One region of the Solibacillus sp. FSL K6-1523 genome, then DNA from elsewhere that is predicted to be linked to it. Evidence: riboswitches for the same ligand, from Rfam matches in the RefSeq annotation. Region 1 holds a riboswitch; each other region holds the start of a gene.
What was found. Region 1 has a riboswitch for S-adenosylmethionine ahead of metA (homoserine O-acetyltransferase MetA). Riboswitches for the same ligand answer to the same signal wherever they lie in the genome.
Positions count from the first base shown of each region.

Region 2: linked by a shared signal. The riboswitch ahead of metK (methionine adenosyltransferase) and the one ahead of metA (homoserine O-acetyltransferase MetA) in region 1 are both predicted to bind S-adenosylmethionine.
Region 3: linked by a shared signal. The riboswitch ahead of MHI10_RS01955 (O-acetylhomoserine aminocarboxypropyltransferase/cysteine synthase family protein) and the one ahead of metA (homoserine O-acetyltransferase MetA) in region 1 are both predicted to bind S-adenosylmethionine.
Region 4: linked by a shared signal. The riboswitch ahead of MHI10_RS16925 (methionine ABC transporter ATP-binding protein) and the one ahead of metA (homoserine O-acetyltransferase MetA) in region 1 are both predicted to bind S-adenosylmethionine.

Region 1 is NZ_JBBOSU010000001.1:2,107,544-2,111,763, reverse strand. Features, by position in the region: gene MHI10_RS09995 (hypothetical protein) at 295-933, shown strand; gene MHI10_RS09990 (hypothetical protein) at 1,143-1,922, shown strand; SAM riboswitch class I at 2,067-2,176, shown strand; gene metA (homoserine O-acetyltransferase MetA) at 2,253-3,194, shown strand; gene MHI10_RS09980 (ABC transporter ATP-binding protein) at 3,255-4,025, opposite strand.
Region 2 is NZ_JBBOSU010000001.1:3,379,347-3,383,566, reverse strand. Features, by position in the region: gene pckA (phosphoenolpyruvate carboxykinase (ATP)) at 1-1,514, opposite strand, end outside; SAM riboswitch class I at 1,717-1,837, shown strand; gene metK (methionine adenosyltransferase) at 2,199-3,395, shown strand; gene MHI10_RS16250 (GLUG motif-containing protein) at 3,597-4,220, opposite strand, start outside.
Region 3 is NZ_JBBOSU010000001.1:397,663-401,882, forward strand. Features, by position in the region: gene MHI10_RS01940 (hypothetical protein) at 1-733, shown strand, start outside; gene MHI10_RS01945 (hypothetical protein) at 797-1,210, opposite strand; gene nfsA (oxygen-insensitive NADPH nitroreductase) at 1,423-2,157, opposite strand; SAM riboswitch class I at 2,437-2,552, shown strand; gene MHI10_RS01955 (O-acetylhomoserine aminocarboxypropyltransferase/cysteine synthase family protein) at 2,675-3,979, shown strand.
Region 4 is NZ_JBBOSU010000001.1:3,486,683-3,490,902, reverse strand. Features, by position in the region: gene MHI10_RS16950 (acyl-CoA dehydrogenase family protein) at 1-633, shown strand, start outside; gene MHI10_RS16945 (arsenate reductase family protein) at 766-1,122, shown strand; gene gcvH (glycine cleavage system protein GcvH) at 1,203-1,583, shown strand; gene MHI10_RS16935 (toprim domain-containing protein) at 1,652-1,978, shown strand; gene MHI10_RS16930 (thioredoxin family protein) at 1,986-2,288, shown strand; SAM riboswitch class I at 2,349-2,454, shown strand; gene MHI10_RS16925 (methionine ABC transporter ATP-binding protein) at 2,603-3,631, shown strand; gene MHI10_RS16920 (methionine ABC transporter permease) at 3,624-4,220, shown strand, end outside.

The DNA.
Region 1 (4,220 bases):
CCGTCTATTTTAGAATTTATGCGTTTATTTCAAGTTTTGTCCGTCTATTAGCGAATTTACCCGTTTAAATATCATCTTTATATTTTTTTACAATAGAGAAAGTTAATCGAATCGCATAATAAACACCATAAATCATAGCTAATAATATAAGGAAAATTATTATTTGACCTATCCATGCTCCCATCACTTGTCCCACCTTATTTACGTCTTAAATTGATGATCTTTTCATTAATGACTGAATAATCAGTTCTATAAATAGTGTAGCACATTTATAATTATAGGTGCGAGATGAATATGGTTCAAAAAAGATTGACTGTTTCCACAGATGATACGTTGATGTTTATAAGGAAACTCAAGGTAAATATTGCACAAAAATTACTCCAAAATATAGGTTTGATAACCGATATAAGTATTAATTCAGAAAATTATATATGTGAAGAGGGGAATCATTACATGAATATTAGTACCGCTGCATCTTATCAAACAAAAGCTTTCTATGCGAAAAACACCGCCAAGATGGACACTGGGGGAAGGGCATTTAATATCCCCCAAACGATAGCGACTACACAAAAAGACTCATCTACTGTTTATGAAGAACTTTCTAGTAAATACGATGTTCGAAGTGCTACTTTTGAAGAAATTGTTGAAATATCCAATGCATTATTTGAGGCAGGAGAAATATCTTCCAAAGAACATATGCTTATGACATTTGATTTCGAGCGTGCTACTAACCATTTAAAACAAAATGTACCAGGTGTTCCATCTAGTTTTAATATGTGTGAAACACCTGCTGATAGGAATGGGCGCAGAGATTGGATTGCTGAGTTTGGGGCAAGAGCATCAAAAAATTTTAAGTTTGGCAATTTAATCGGTTATCAAAGTAATATGAAAGCTGTTAATATATTGCAAAGACTCAGCACAAAAGTAAAATAGGGACCTCGTAAAATAATACATTTTTAAGGGTGGAACAGGCAGCCGCCACACCAATACTAATCATTGGTCTTATAAGAGATGCAGATTGTCACCTGCCAAATAACTTATCATTCGTGTAACACCTACATCTGCAATTAAGTATGGGGTTACCAAACTTGATTATGAGTATTCGTCGTAAATCAACTTTACGACCTTAGGAGAGAATGCACTTGTTAAAGAATAGATATATTAGCATAGTTTTTGTTATATTGATTGCGAGTGCAGTCTTTCTATTATATACACTAAAGATTGGCCAATCCGGCGGTTCTATACATAAACCAGTAGAACAGGCTACATCAATAAGCAAAGAGCAAACCGGTGAAAAGAAAACATTATCCATGATGGAAGCTGTGCTCCTTGGATATGAAGAGGCGAAGAAGTATACAGAAGAAGAACCCTTGCTTATCCATTTGACAAGTACAGATGATACGACTAGTTCGCAAGGAAAAAATGAAGGTGCGGACGGTAAAAGAATTGCGTGGAATGTTCTATTTGGGAGTAAAAAGGGGAATATTCATATTAACCTATATATCAATGATGGAAAAGTCGATGCCTGGATGAGCGAGGACGATAACAATTTGCTTCAGAAGGGACAATATGCTGTTTCTGACATTAAAATTGATTCTCCCGAGGCAATTAAAAAAGCGATTGAAGTATTGGATATACAGCCAGAGGATCCTAAAGTAGAGGATGACTGGATTAAGGGGTATCATTTTAGTATTTCTGGATTTCTTACTGACCCAAACTCCTCTGAACGACGTTATTTGCTTAGAATCATGGGGATTTCACCGAATTCTCCTAACAGCGAGAATGACAGCTTAAGGATGACCGTATTTTTTGATGTCAAAACAGGCGAAATGGTGAATGCTTCTGAGATGACTGGTTACGACAAGGATGATCGTACAGACTGGAAGGAAGTAGAGCTTGAAAAGATGCCAAGCAATAAGTGATTGTTGGAAGGAACGATGGAAAATAACTTAAGAGAAGAGCGATTAGTGTCAGGATTTTGGCGATTTACAATGTTCTGGTAACACATTTTTAAGAATTATTGCAAAATTCCCAAATCCATGTTACGATGGTTAACAATTCAATAAGACTTATCAAGAGAAGCGGAGGGGAATGGCCCGATGAAGCTTCAGCAACCTCTAATTTAGATTAGAAAGGTGCTACTTCCAGCAAGGGATTTTCCCTTGAAAGATAAGAGCGAACTTAGAGTCCCTCATTCTTTTTCTGGAATGAGGGATTTTTGATTTTAATAAAGAAAAATTGGGGGAACGAGCATGCCTATTAACATTCAAAAACAATTACCAGCTGGGGAATTACTGCGACAAGAGAAAATTTTCGTAATGGAAGAAGACCGCGCGAAAACACAGCAAATTCGTCCGTTAAATATTTTAGTGTTTAATTTAATGCCGGAAAAGGAAAAAACGGAGCTACAACTTTTACGCTTACTTGGCAATACACCATTACAAGTGAACGTGACATTTTTAAACACAGCTACATACGAATCCAAAAATGTCTCGAAGTCACATTTAGACACGTTTTATCAAACATTTGATGAAATTAAACATCGCCGCTATGACGGACTCATTATTACTGGGGCTCCTGTTGAAAAGATGGAATTTGAAGAGGTTGGTTATTGGCAAGAGATTCAGGAAGTGATGGATTGGGCGGATAAAAATGTCACGTCGATTATGCATATATGTTGGGGAGCACAAGCGGCATTATACCATCGCTTCGGCATAGGGAAATTTGAATTACCGAAAAAATGCTCGGGTATTTATTCACATGTTATAACGGATTTAACCGTAGATTTAGTGCGCGGCTTCAGTGATCATTATGTCGCACCACATTCACGTCATACCTCGGTTTCGATTGAGGAAGTCCGCGCCCATCCAGAATTGCGTTTGTTGAGTTATTCAGATGATGCTGGGGTATTTATCGTCCAATCAAAAAATAATAAGCATATTATGATTACCGGTCATTTAGAATACGATGCAACAACACTATCGGATGAATATTTCCGTGATTTGGAGAAGGACCCGGAACAAACAGAAATTCCGGTCAATTACTTCCCAAATAATGATCCACAAAAAGAACCAAAAAATACTTGGCGTGCACATTCACATTTACTATTTTATAACTGGTTGAACTATTATGTGTACCAAGAAACACCATATGAATGGCATTTTGTTGAAGATGCATTAGAATATCATATTTAAAACGAATCTAGCTCCTATCACTAAAATTGACGATAGGAGCTGATTTAATTCATTCATATCTTACTTCAACGCCACCCATGTGCGATCACGTTCCATTTGAAGGTGAACAGGGGTATTGAAAAAGGCGCTTAACTGCTGCTCGGTTAACAAGGCTTGCCGATTTCCTTGATCGTACGCCTGACCATCCTTCATAAGCAAAACGTGAGAAAAACAAGGTAATATTTCTTCTACATGATGCGTTACATAAATAAGTGTCGGTCCACCTGGTTGCTGTGAAATTTTTTCAATCGTTTGCAGCAAATTTTCTCGTTCAATCAAATCTAAACCACCACAAGGTTCATCCAAAATTAATATTTCCGGATTGGCCATTATCGCCCGCGCAATTTGAACGCGCTGTCTTTCCCCTTGAGATAGATGTTCAAACGTTTTATTCGCTAAATGGGCACAATTAAAATGCGTCATTATTTCTACCGCTTTCTTTATATCGGCATCAGTTACTTCTTCAAATAAGCGCAACGCTCCAAACATCCCACTCAGTACAATTTCAACCGCATTGTCCTGCAGATTAAAGTTGTCAATCATCGCATTACTTACCCATCCGATTCGCATTCGAAGCTTTGGAATATACGTTTTACCATACGTTTCTCCCAGCACTTGCACCGTTCCCGCATTTGGCCAAATATAGCCGTTAATCACCTTTAATAAAGTTGTTTTCCCCGAACCATTTAAGCCTAAAATCGCCCAATGCTGATCTCTTTCAACGTGCCAACTGAAATCTTTCAGTATGACTTTTTCATTGCGGTAAAGATGAATATTTTCGATATGTATCATTTAAAACACCTCCACTTCTAATTATGCAATATTTTATAAAATTCAGAAAGTACATGCGGAGATTTTTAATAAAAAAGGCAATACCTCTCAATTGAATAGCATTTCATTACAAACTCAGTAGAATATTCTATATAATAAAAAATCCTCTCAAAACGTTGTTAATCCAGCATTTTAGACGTTTTTTTATCGCCTCCT
Region 2 (4,220 bases), 1.3 Mb from region 1:
AAACCAGCAAGTTCAGCTGCCTTTTTATCATAAGCGGCTTTATCTGCCCATGCATCACGAGGGTTTAATACTTCAGTTGGAACACCTTCAATAGCTACTGGAATGTTTAATCCGAATACTGCGTCTTGAATTGTTTCAACGTCGTTTAATTTGCCTTCGATTGCTGCGCGTACCATTGCACGTGTATAAGAAAGCTTCATACGGCTACCTACACCGTATTCGCCACCAGTCCAACCAGTGTTAACTAAAAATACTTGTGAACCGTGCTCGTCAATTTTCTTACCTAATTGATCTGCATAAACTGTCGCAGGAAGTGGTAAGAATGGAGAACCGAAACATGTTGAGAATACTGGTTCTGGCTCAGTAACGCCGCGCTCTGTACCTGCTAATTTAGAAGTGAAACCACTTAAGAAATGATACATTGCTTGCTCTTTTGTTAATTTAGAAACTGGAGGTAACACACCGAATGCATCCGCAGTTAAAAATACGATTGTTTTAGGGTGACCTGCTACAGATGGTAATACAATATTGTCGATATAATCGATCGGATATGCAACACGTGTGTTTTCAGTTAATGAAACATCATCGTAGTCACATACGCGTGTTTCTGGATCTACTACTACGTTTTCTAAAACTGAACCGAATTTAATTGCATTGTAAATTTCAGGCTCTTTTTCAGCTGAAAGATTGATTGTTTTTGCATAGCAACCACCTTCAATATTGAACACACCATTATCAGACCAACCATGCTCATCATCACCGATTAATTTACGGTCAGCATCCGCAGATAAAGTTGTTTTACCCGTACCAGATAAACCGAAGAATAAAGCGACGTCGCCTTCTTCACCAACGTTTGCAGAGCAGTGCATTGGGAATATTCCTTGTTCAGGTAGTAAGTAGTTCATAATACCAAAGATTGATTTTTTCATTTCGCCAGCGTATTCTGTACCACCGATTAAAATGATTTTCTTTTCAAGTGATGTAATGATAAATGTTTCTGAATCTGTGCCATCAACAGCAGGATCTGCTTTGAAGTTTGGTGCAGATACGATTGTAAAATCTGTAGCATGTGAAGCTAAATCTTCTGCAGTTGGACGGATGAATAATTGATGACAGAAAAGGTTGTGCCAAGCATATTCGTTAATTACTTTAATTGATAATTGAGATGCTTTATCGGCACCTGCAAAACCATTAAATACGAATAATTCATCGCGTTCTTTTAAGTAATTAATAACTTTAATATAAAGATTGTCGAAAACTTCAGATGAAATTGGACGATTCACTTTACCCCAGTCAATTTTTTCTTTAGAGCCATCTTCTTCAACTGTATATTTATCTTTAGGAGAGCGTCCTGTATATTTACCTGTTTCAGCGCGTAATGCACCATCAACTGTTAATGTTGCTTCACCACGTGATGTCGCTTTTTCAACTAATTGTGGTACTGATAATTGATTGTTAATATTTTCCCCGTTTAAAAGTTCTTTCAGCTCGTTAGCAATTTCTACCGAATTCATCGATTAAATACCATCCTTTTTTCATAGTATTCCCTTGTGGAGGGGAGTGGTTTGTTAATTCAAAAATAGTATAACACATTGCCTCCAATTATCTATACTAATTAGAGAAAAATTTTTTTCATATTTAGGAAAGTTTTAAAAATAAGACAAAATTAATTGACGTTAAAACGTTTTTAACGTAAGATGTTTAATTGAACGGATACTCTTATCCCGAGCTGGTGGAGGGTCAGGCCCTATGAAACCCGGCAACCTGCAATACGTGTCATAACGTAACGTGTTGGTGCCAACCTGATGCAAGGGGAATTTCCCTTGAACGATAAGAGTGAAAGGTAACGAAACATATTCCCCCTTTCCTCACGCGTGGTAAGCGCAACTATGTGAGTGAAGGGGTTTTTTTATTTTGGTGTTCTTTATAGGGTCAATAAGGGATGAAATAATTCCTGTGAATCGTAAAGAGGCAAAATGTGATTTTACAAATGAATTCTAATTTTAATCATAAATAAATAACCTTTCAAAACCCTCGTGTTAAAGCAGTGAAGCTTGGCGTTTATAATTAGCTTGTTTTTAGCGGAAGTCCCCCATCTTCATAAGTGGGGATGAAAGTAAAAACAAAATTTGAATTATAACCGGACATGGGTAACGAGTACCGTATCAATTTAGCAAAGTGACCTAGGAGGAAATGAAATGAAAAATCGTCGACTGTTTACATCAGAAAGTGTAACAGAAGGGCATCCAGATAAAATTTGCGATCAAATTTCAGATGCCATTTTAGATGCTATTTTAGCAGAAGATCCGAATGCACGTGTAGCTTGTGAAACTACGGTAACAACAGGCTTAGTATTAGTTTCTGGAGAAATTACAACGTCAACATATGTAGATATGAAGGGAATTATCCGTGATACAGTAGCAGGTATCGGTTATACGCGCGGTAAATACGGCTTTGACGCAGAAAACTTGGCGGTTCTTGTAGCTGTTGGTGAACAATCACCTGACATCGCGCAAGGTGTTGACCAAGCATTAGAAGCACGTGAAGGCTCGATGACAGATGAAGAGTTAGAAGCAATTGGCGCGGGTGACCAAGGTTTAATGTTTGGTTATGCATGTAACGAAACACCAGAGCTTATGCCGTTACCAATTTCATTAGCACATAAATTAGCACGTCGTTTAGCAGAAGTTCGTAAATCAGGCGAGCTTGCGTATTTACGTCCAGATGGTAAAACACAAGTAACGATTGAGTATGATGAAAACGATCAACCAGTGCGTGTTGATACAATTGTTATTTCAACACAACATGATGAAGAAGCAACATTAGAGCAAATTCAAGCAGATATGAAAGCATATGTGATTCAACCAATCGTACCGGCTGAATTATTAGATGAAGCGACGAAATACTTCATCAACCCAACAGGTCGTTTCGTTATTGGTGGACCTAAAGGTGATGCAGGTTTAACAGGTCGTAAAATTATCGTTGATACGTACGGCGGTTATGCACGTCACGGTGGTGGAGCATTCTCTGGTAAGGATGCAACAAAAGTTGACCGTTCAGCAGCATATGCAGCACGTTACGTTGCAAAAAATATTGTAGCAGCAGGACTTGCGGATCGTGCAGAAGTACAACTGGCATACGCAATTGGCGTTGCACAACCTGTATCAATTGCTGTCGATACATTCGGTACAGGAAAAGTGGAAGAAAGCCAAATGGTGGAGTGGGTACGTGAATTATTCGACCTACGCCCAGCAGGCATTATTAAAATGCTTGATCTACGTCGTCCAATTTATAAACAAACAGCAGCATACGGTCACTTCGGTCGTACAGATCTAGATGTTTCTTGGGAAAAGACAGATAAAGCAGCAGCATTACAGGAAAAAGCAGGTTTATAATTAAGATAGAATGTTAATCGTAAAATAGCTAAAGTTTGAAAGTGCCGAAACGCTGATGTAATCATTGTTTTGGCACTTTTTTACTTTTCGGCAAAATATTAAATGCATGTATTTTGGGCACAAAAAAGAAATGAGCCATTGTTGCACTCATTTCTTTCTGTACCTTCGTATCTGATCACATACATCCGCGTGATTTCTGTTCTATTGCATCTTCAACTTTGGATAATCCGTAATCGTACCAAAATCCCAAATATCAGTATCCCAACCAATGTAGATTGTTACTTCTGTTCCTTCTTTCATTTCGACAGTTGTGTGGGGGGTTCCTTTTCCAGTATCATCTGATTGTCCTGTTGTATCACTGTCGTAATAGCTGCTAGTTATGCTTCCACCAAAATAAACCAGCCCGACCAAGCCGCCTACATTATTACCAGTTCCCTCTACACTGCCTGTCGCGTAGCTATTTTTTATGCTTCCATAACCACGAACCAATCCGACCAATCCGCCTACATCGGAATTTCCCTTCACACTGCCAGTCGCGTAGCTATTTTCTATGCTTACATCACCATATCCGACCAATCCGCCTACATCGGAATTTCCCTTCACACTACCTGTCGCGTAGCTATTTTTTATGCTTCCATCACTAATTCCGACCAATCCGCCTACATCATTACGAGTTCCCTCTACACTTCCAGTTGCGTAGCTATTTTCTATGCTTCCAATGCTCCCCCCGGCCAATCCGCCTACTTGCCACTCTCCAATCACACTGCCAGTCGCGTAGCTATTTTCTATGCTTCCATCACTAATTCCGACCAATCCGCCTACTTG
Region 3 (4,220 bases), 1.7 Mb from region 1:
CGGGAACTATGTACACGGATATTGGAATAGTGTTGTCGGAAAGAAAGATGTTAAGCTACCGAGTGATGAAGGAACGGAAGCAAATGTTAGCCCGATTTTCATGGAAGATGGCGAAATGTATTATTTCACCGATTTCACAAGTCCAAAAGAGGGTATTGATTCCATGCTTGGTTATTCGTTGACGCATGCTCGTACAGGCGCGGCAACATATTATACGGGCAATTTAGAAGAATCATACATGGATTCGCAAGGGGCACTGCAAATTATTGAAAAGGAATTTATCGAGAAGAAATGGGAAGGCGAAATGCCAATTCTTTATAACTTCTATGGCGAGGCGAGCTGGTTAACCGGTGTACTTGATGCAAATGGTTTCCTACAAAATTATTTCATCGTTTCCGCAGCGAACCCTGAAGTTAAAGCCTTTGCTTCCACACCAAAAGAGGCATTAAGACTATATAAAACGGCTTTAAATAGTGGCAGTAGTATAGTGGATGGCACATCTAAAGCGGAAGAAGCTACCGTAACAGGTGAGGTTGTTCGTGTGTATAAAGAGCGTGTCGGTAATTTTACACTCGTTTCATTCTTAATGAATTCGGGTGAAAACTTTATCGTAAGTTCAGAAATCGTACCACTTGCGATTTATTTACAAGAGGGTGACCGCATCGTTATGACGTATGCAAAAACTGGCGAACAGTTCCAACCTGTAAAAAACATTATTATCGAAGGTTTGTAAAAGAATATAAAAAGGGAAAGGGCAGAGATGTTGATACAGCGTCTCTGCCTTTTCTTATATATATTAGTAATTTTGAATATAGTGAAGCATTTTTTGTTCACGCAGTTGAAGTTGTTGTTCTGTATATAGCATGACATCCGCGAACTTTTGCCATTGCAAGTTTAACAGTTCTCGCTCGGTTGAAAAATGATCAGTAGGCTCATTTTTGAAAATATAGTCTAAATGGAAAATTTGCATGAGTACCACTTCAGGATTTTCAAAGTTGCTCACAAATTTAAGTTGCCAAATGGATGTATGGGCAATGTATTGGTTGGCAAATGCAGTGACAGCTTCATATTTTGAGTGTTCTATTTGATCTGTAATTTGATGATGGATTTTAGTTAATGCAACATTAATATCAGAAATGATTAGTGAATACTTCCGAGCAGATTTCAAATGTTGACGCTCTAATGATTTCGCAATGAATGGAGTCGACATTTCCTCTACCTCCTAATAACATGAGTCACTTTATAATAGCAAAAAATAGCATAAAAAACCTCAGTCGTAATGAGTAATATGAATTGCTAAAATATCTAATCATAATAAAAGAGTGAATGCAAAGTACTGATTCTATTAGTTAAAAAGGCATGCTACTAAGCTTAAAAAAACACCATGTTAACAGAGTGTTAAAATGGTGTGGGGTGATGCGATTATTTCCACGTAAAGCCTTTTGTTGCAAGGAAATCTTTCATGAATGGGCGTTTTTGATCAACTAAATAATCCGCCATTTGCTTCGTCCAAGTCGCCATCTTTTGATTGGAAGAACGACTTGCATAGTAAGATTCCATCATGGCATCATAGTCAGCTAATAATGTTTCGTATTGATCTACATCATAGCTATTTTCGTGTAATACCGCTGCTACTGGTAGACGAGGTTTTGTTTCATTGCGCTTTGTCGGCGTACCAATCGTCATCGCAAATAACGGGAATACATGATCTGGTAAATTAAATAGCTCGCTAATTTCAGCAGGATTGTTACGCGCTCCACCAATATAGCAAATACCGTAGCCCATCGCTTCAGCTGCAATGACAAAGTTTTGTGCGAATAATGAAACGTCCGCTACACCAACAAGTAAGTTTTCTGCTGAATCCGTTACAATATCAACACCGTGTTTTTGACCGGCAACTTGTAGACGCTTGAAATCCACGCAAAATAAGAAGGAAGCTCCCGCTGTTTTGAACTGGAAATCATTTTTGGATAACTCACCTAGTTTTGCCTTTTTCTCCTCATCCGTGACCCAAATAACACTATACGCTTGTACGAAATGTGAGCTAGCCGCCATTTGTGCAGTTTCGATTAAATCAACAATTGTCTCTTTTGAAATTTGTTCACCTGAATATTTTCGAACCGATGTGTGACTACGTAAAAGTTCTCTTGTTTGCATGTGAAATTCTCCCCCTATGTAAAAATAAAAGTTAAGGAACGTTCCTTTAAGTTTATTTTATATATATTTAACTAAAGAATCCAACTTTTAAAATCTTTCCGAAAAAGGTGGAGTAGATTTCCAATCCGATCCGGCCGCTTTTCGCGGGCACGACTCCAACTAACTTGTTTCGAGAGGTATCTTAAAATATATGAAAATCAGAAAATTTTAAATTAACTGTTGACGGAATGGTAGGATCTGTTTTATACTGTGAAACAACGATGGAACATGAATCACATACTCTTATCAAGAGCGGCGGAGGGAATAGGCCCTGTGATGCCCGGCAACCAGTGAGTGACGAACTGACTAAGGTGCTACTTCCTACAAAATGCAATGTGCATTTTGAAAGATAAGAGGAGGCAAACTTGCTCATTTGCAAACCCTCTTCTTAGCTGAAGAGGGTTTTTTTTCATTCAAAAAAACTCCTCCTCTATAACACCGACTTTACCATCGAAAACTATTTTGGAGGTTATTATTCATGACAAATTTACGACCAGAAACATTATTATTACACGGTGGACAAAAGCCAGATCCTGTAACGGGTGCGATTGCTGTACCAATTTATCGTTCAACGGCTTATGCATTTAAAGACACTGCTCATGCGCAGCGATTATTTGCATTAGAAGAAGCGGGCAATATTTATTCGCGTATTATGAACCCTACTGTAGGTGCTTTTGAAGAACGTGTTGCGTTATTGGAAGGGGGATCAGCGGCAGTAGCACTTTCATCTGGTGCAGCAGCAATTGCCTTTTCAATTTTAAACTTAGCAGGCGCTGGAGACGAGATTGTTGCAGCAGGATCGCTTTACGGTGGTACGTATAATTTATTTGCCACAACATTACCACGCTACGGTATTACGGTGAAATTTGTGGATGAAACAGACCCAGAAAACTTCCGCAGTGCAATTACAGATAAAACAAAGGCTGTATTTGCAGAAATTATCGGGAACCCAAGCTTAAATGTGTTAGATATTGAAGCAGTTGCGACAATTGCACATGAAAACGGATTACCATTATTAATCGATAGCACATTTGCTTCGCCATATGGTGGGAACCCAATTGAATTTGGCGCGGATGTTGTCATTCACTCGGCTACGAAATGGATTGGCGGTCACGGTACGACAATTGGTGGTATTGTCGTGGATGCAGGGAAATTTGATTGGACACAAGGACGTCATCCAGGATTTACAGAGCCAGATACGTCATATCACGGACTTCGTTACGGAATTGATACAGCAGGGGCTGCATTTGCCACAAAGCTACGTGTTCAACTGTTACGTGATTTCGGTCCAACATTATCAGCAGACGCAGCATTTAACTTTTTACAAGGGCTAGAAACGCTTCATTTGCGTATCGTACGCCATAATGAAAATGCATTAAAAGTAGCGGAATATTTACGTAACCACCCATTCGTGGACTATGTAAACTATAACGGCTTTGAAGATTTCCCTTCACATGAATTAGCGAAGAAGTATTTGAAAAATGGGTTTGGCTCGATTTTAACATTTGGCATTAAAGGTGGACGTGAAGCAGGTCGTCAAGTCATTGATAACGTGGAATTATTCTCACACGTAGCAAACGTAGGGGACGCACGTTCATTAATTATCCACCCAGCATCGACAACACACCAACAATTATCAGCGGAAGAATTAAAAGTGGCTGGTGTATCCGAGGAGCTCATTCGCTTATCGATCGGTTTAGAAGCAGCGGAAGATATTATTGCAGATTTAGAACAAGCTTTAGCAAAAGTTGCGTCTACTTTAGAAGTAGAAACTCAAGCTTAACTTGATTCATCAGGGGGTTAAACCCCTGATGAATCAAGTTAGCCTCTGGCGGATGTCACAGATTTTTAAAAGGAATTTTTTCGAGCAAAGCAAGCTCGAAAAAATCTGGACACAATTACGCCGAGGCGTAATTGATTATAGTAGAAGAAACTTGTCCGCCTTTCATCATTTCGTTAGGGGCAAGTTGCTGAAATTAAAACCAAGTAACTCTATAAGTATTATTGACAAAGTTAAAACCGAG
Region 4 (4,220 bases), 1.4 Mb from region 1:
TTTATGGCTGAATATGAAGTAGAGCGTATTTACCGTGATTCTCGTATTAACCGTATTTTTGAAGGGACAAATGAAATTAACCGCATGATCGTACCAGGTACATTCATGAAGAAAGCATTAAAAGGTGAATTACCGTTATTACAAGTAGCACAAGACTTACAAAATGAATTATTAATGCTAATGCCTGAAGAAATTGGCGAAGCGGCATTAGAGCAAGAAAAATATTTAGTGAAAAACGCGAAGAAAATTGCGGTTCTTGCGGCGGGCGCGGCAGCACAACGTTTTGGTGCTAAATTAGATCAAGAGCAAGAAGTATTAGTGAACATTGCGAATATCGCCAACCAATTATACGCAATGGAATCAGCAGTCATCCGTACACAAAAAGCAATCGCACGTGATGGGGAAGAAAAAGCTGCACAAAAGATTCTGTACACGCAAATTTTCTGCCAAGAAGCATTTGCAGAAATCGAAAAAGAAGCAAAAGAAACATTGCTTGCGACAGTTGAAGGGGATGCAGGACGTATAATCTTATCGGCATTACGTAAATTAACTCGTAATAATCCTTACAACCTTATTCCGAAAAAACGTGAAGCATCAGTTAAATTAATTGAAGCGGCAAAATATGTTGTATAAGTAAGTAATGGATCCTTGGCATAATTGTGTCAGGACGCCAGATCGGATGTGGGACGCCGCATCCGATTTTTGAATTGTGTAAGTGAATCCGATATAATAGAAGAAAGTAGATTGCAAAAAAGGAGCACTTTTATGACAATTCAATTGATTCAATACCCAAAATGTACAACTTGTAAAAAAGCACAAAAATGGTTCGATGAAAATGGGATTACATATGAAATTAGAAATATCGTCGAACAAACACCTACTGTAGAGGAGTTAGCTGCAATTTATAAAGAGAGTGGCTTGCCTTTGAAGAAGTTTTTCAACACGTCAGGCATAAAGTATCGTGAGCTTGGTTTGAAAGATAAATTGGAAACAATGACTGAAGCGGAACAATTAGCATTACTAGCATCGGATGGTATGTTAATTAAACGACCACTCGTTACAGATGGTAAAAAATTAACATTAGGATTTAAGGAGTCTGACTTCTTAGAAACTTGGAAATAAACCGTGTAACATATTGAATTTCCGAACGATTTATGGCAAACTGAACATGAATATACTACATATTACTTGGAGGGGTTATCATGAACACACCAAAAGAATTGAAATATACTAAAGAGCACGAATGGGTAAAAATTGAGGACGGCAAAGCAACAATCGGTATTACGCACTTCGCACAATCTGAACTTGGTGATATCGTATTCGTTGAGCTACCAGAAGCTGGCGACGATATTACGAAAGATCAACCATTCGGTAGCGTAGAATCTGTTAAAACAGTTTCAGAATTATATGCACCGCTTTCAGGTAAAGTTGTATCAGTAAACGAAGAGTTATCTGACAACCCAGAGTTTGTTAACGAATCTCCATACGAACAAGCATGGATGGTTGTTATCGAATTAACAAATGAAGCTGAGTTAGAAGAATTACTGGATGCAGACGCTTACACTCAATTTATTGAACAGTAATAATCCTTACGCTAAAATCTGTACATACAGGTTTTAGCGTTTTTTTAGCTTAAGTAGGAGGTTTAATAATGGAGAAATGCATTATCGTAGAAGGGCGCTCAGATAAGCTTCAAATTGCCCCTTTACTTGCTGAACAAGTCTTCATACTTTGCACGAATGGTACAATAAGTGAAGATGAATTAATTGCATTATTAACGCCGTACGAGCAATATGAAATGGTAACGATGTTCGATGTTGATAAAAATGGAGAAAAATTGCGCAAGTTGATGAATCGTACTTATTCTGAAGCGCAGCATTTAATCATTCCAAAGCAATATATTGAAGTGGCAGAGACGCCAGCTTCTGTTTTAATAGAGCTTCTTAAAGATGCGAAATTTTTAGTAAAAGAAGGCTGATAGTAGTATGGAAGAATGGACGAAAGAACAATGGATAGAGCAGCTACAAAGCGGAGAGCAGTGTGCGTTTTATTTATATACACCACTATGTGGGACATGTGATGTAGCGTCAAAAATGTTAACGGTAATTGAAGAGTTACTGCCAGATTTGCCGATTGGTATGGCGAATATCAATTATTTAGGCAATTTTGCAATGGACATGCAAGTGGAAAGTGTGCCGTGTTTAATCATTGCAAACAATGGTGAAATTAGGGAAAAGGTATATGCGTTTCAATCTGTACCGTTTTTATTTGCAATATTAAAAAAATGATTGACGTTCCTAATTTAACGTGATAGAGTATCATTTATAAATAAAAACTTAATAGCGTTACTCTTATGAAGAGAGGCGGAGGGAAGTGCCCTATGAAGCCCGGCAACCAGCATTGTATGATGAAAAGGTGCCAAATCACACAAAGTTTAACTTTGAGAGATGAGAGAACGGTTCAACATAAATGTGTGAAAACCTTTCTACTTGTCGTCGTGGAAAGGTTTTTTGTATTTTCTTTACAAAATGAATCGACCCACACGAAAAAATGTGTTTTGAAAATAACGAATTAGTTATTTCAAATCGAAGGAGTTCAAAAAATGATTGATTTACAAAATATATCGAAAGTTTATAAGACAAAAAACGGTGAACTAAAAGCCGTAGACCAAGTAAATTTATCGATTAAACAAGGTGAAATCTACGGTATTATCGGTTACAGTGGTGCTGGTAAAAGTACGATGATTCGACTATTAAATGGCTTAGAAAAACCAACAGTTGGTTCGGTCATTATTAATGGCAATGATATTTCAAAGGCATCTGGGAAAAAGCTGCGAGATGCAAGACAAAAGATCAGCATGATTTTCCAACACTTCAATTTACTTTGGTCACGTACAGTGGAAGATAATATCGCCTTCCCACTTGAAATTGCGGGTGTACCAAAAGAAGAACGAGCAAAACGTGTAGAGGAACTCATTGAGCTTGTTGGACTAGCAGGACGAGGGAAAGCGTATCCATCCCAATTATCAGGTGGTCAAAAACAGCGTGTCGGCATTGCCCGTGCACTTGCCAATAATCCGGAAGTTTTATTATGTGACGAAGCAACTTCTGCACTCGACCCAGAAACGACGGATTCGATTTTAGAGTTATTACTCGATATTAATAAAAAAATCGGATTAACAATTGTACTCATTACACATGAAATGCATGTTATTCGGAAAATTTGTGACCGCGTTGCTGTAATGGAAGCAGGTAAAGTAGTGGAGCAAGGGGAGGTACTACAAGTATTCCAAAATCCGCAAGCGCCAATAACGAAAAACTTTATGGCACAAATATCTGGTGAAACGCAGGAAATGCAAGCATCACTTGAGCAAATTTTAGCGAACTATCCATCAGGGAAAATTGTGAAGCTTGGCTTTGTAGGACAAACAACAGAGCAACCGGTCATTTCACAAATCATTAAGCAATTTGATATTGTCGTGAACATTGTACATGGCAAAATTTCCAATACAACAAGTGGTCCACTCGGTACATTATTTATACATATTGAAGGTTCGAGTGATCAAATTAATGCTGCTTTAGAATTACTTGCGCAACATAAAGTTCAAACGGAGGTGATTGAACATGATTGAGCAATTATTTCCGAATGTAGATTGGGCAAAGATGCTCGCTGCAACTTATGAAACAGTTTATATGACGGCTGTCGCAACTGCTGTAACATTTGTACTTGGTTTAATTATCGGGATTGTCCTATTTTTAACGAGTGATAATCAGCTATGGGCTAATAAAATCGTCCATTTTCTAACGGGTTCAGTCGTGAATATTTTCCGTTCGATTCCATTTATCGTCTTAATTATTTTACTCATTCCATTCACAAAATTTTTACTTGGCACAATTCGTGGTGCTAATGCGGCTTTACCGGCACTTATTATTGGTGCGGCACCGTTTTATGCGCGAATGGTGTTAATCGCCTTACGTGAAATTGATAAAGGGGTAATTGAAGCGGCTCGTTCAATGGGTGCTAAAACGTCGACAATTATATGGAAAGTACTCATTCCAGAAAGTTTACCAGCATTAATTTCGGGGCTTACAGTAACAGCTGTTGCACTCGTTGGTTACACGGCAATGGCGGGGATTATTGGTGCAGGTGGACTTGGAACTTCAGCGTTTTTAGATGGCTTCCAGCGTAACCGCCAAGACGTGACATTCGTGGCAACTGTT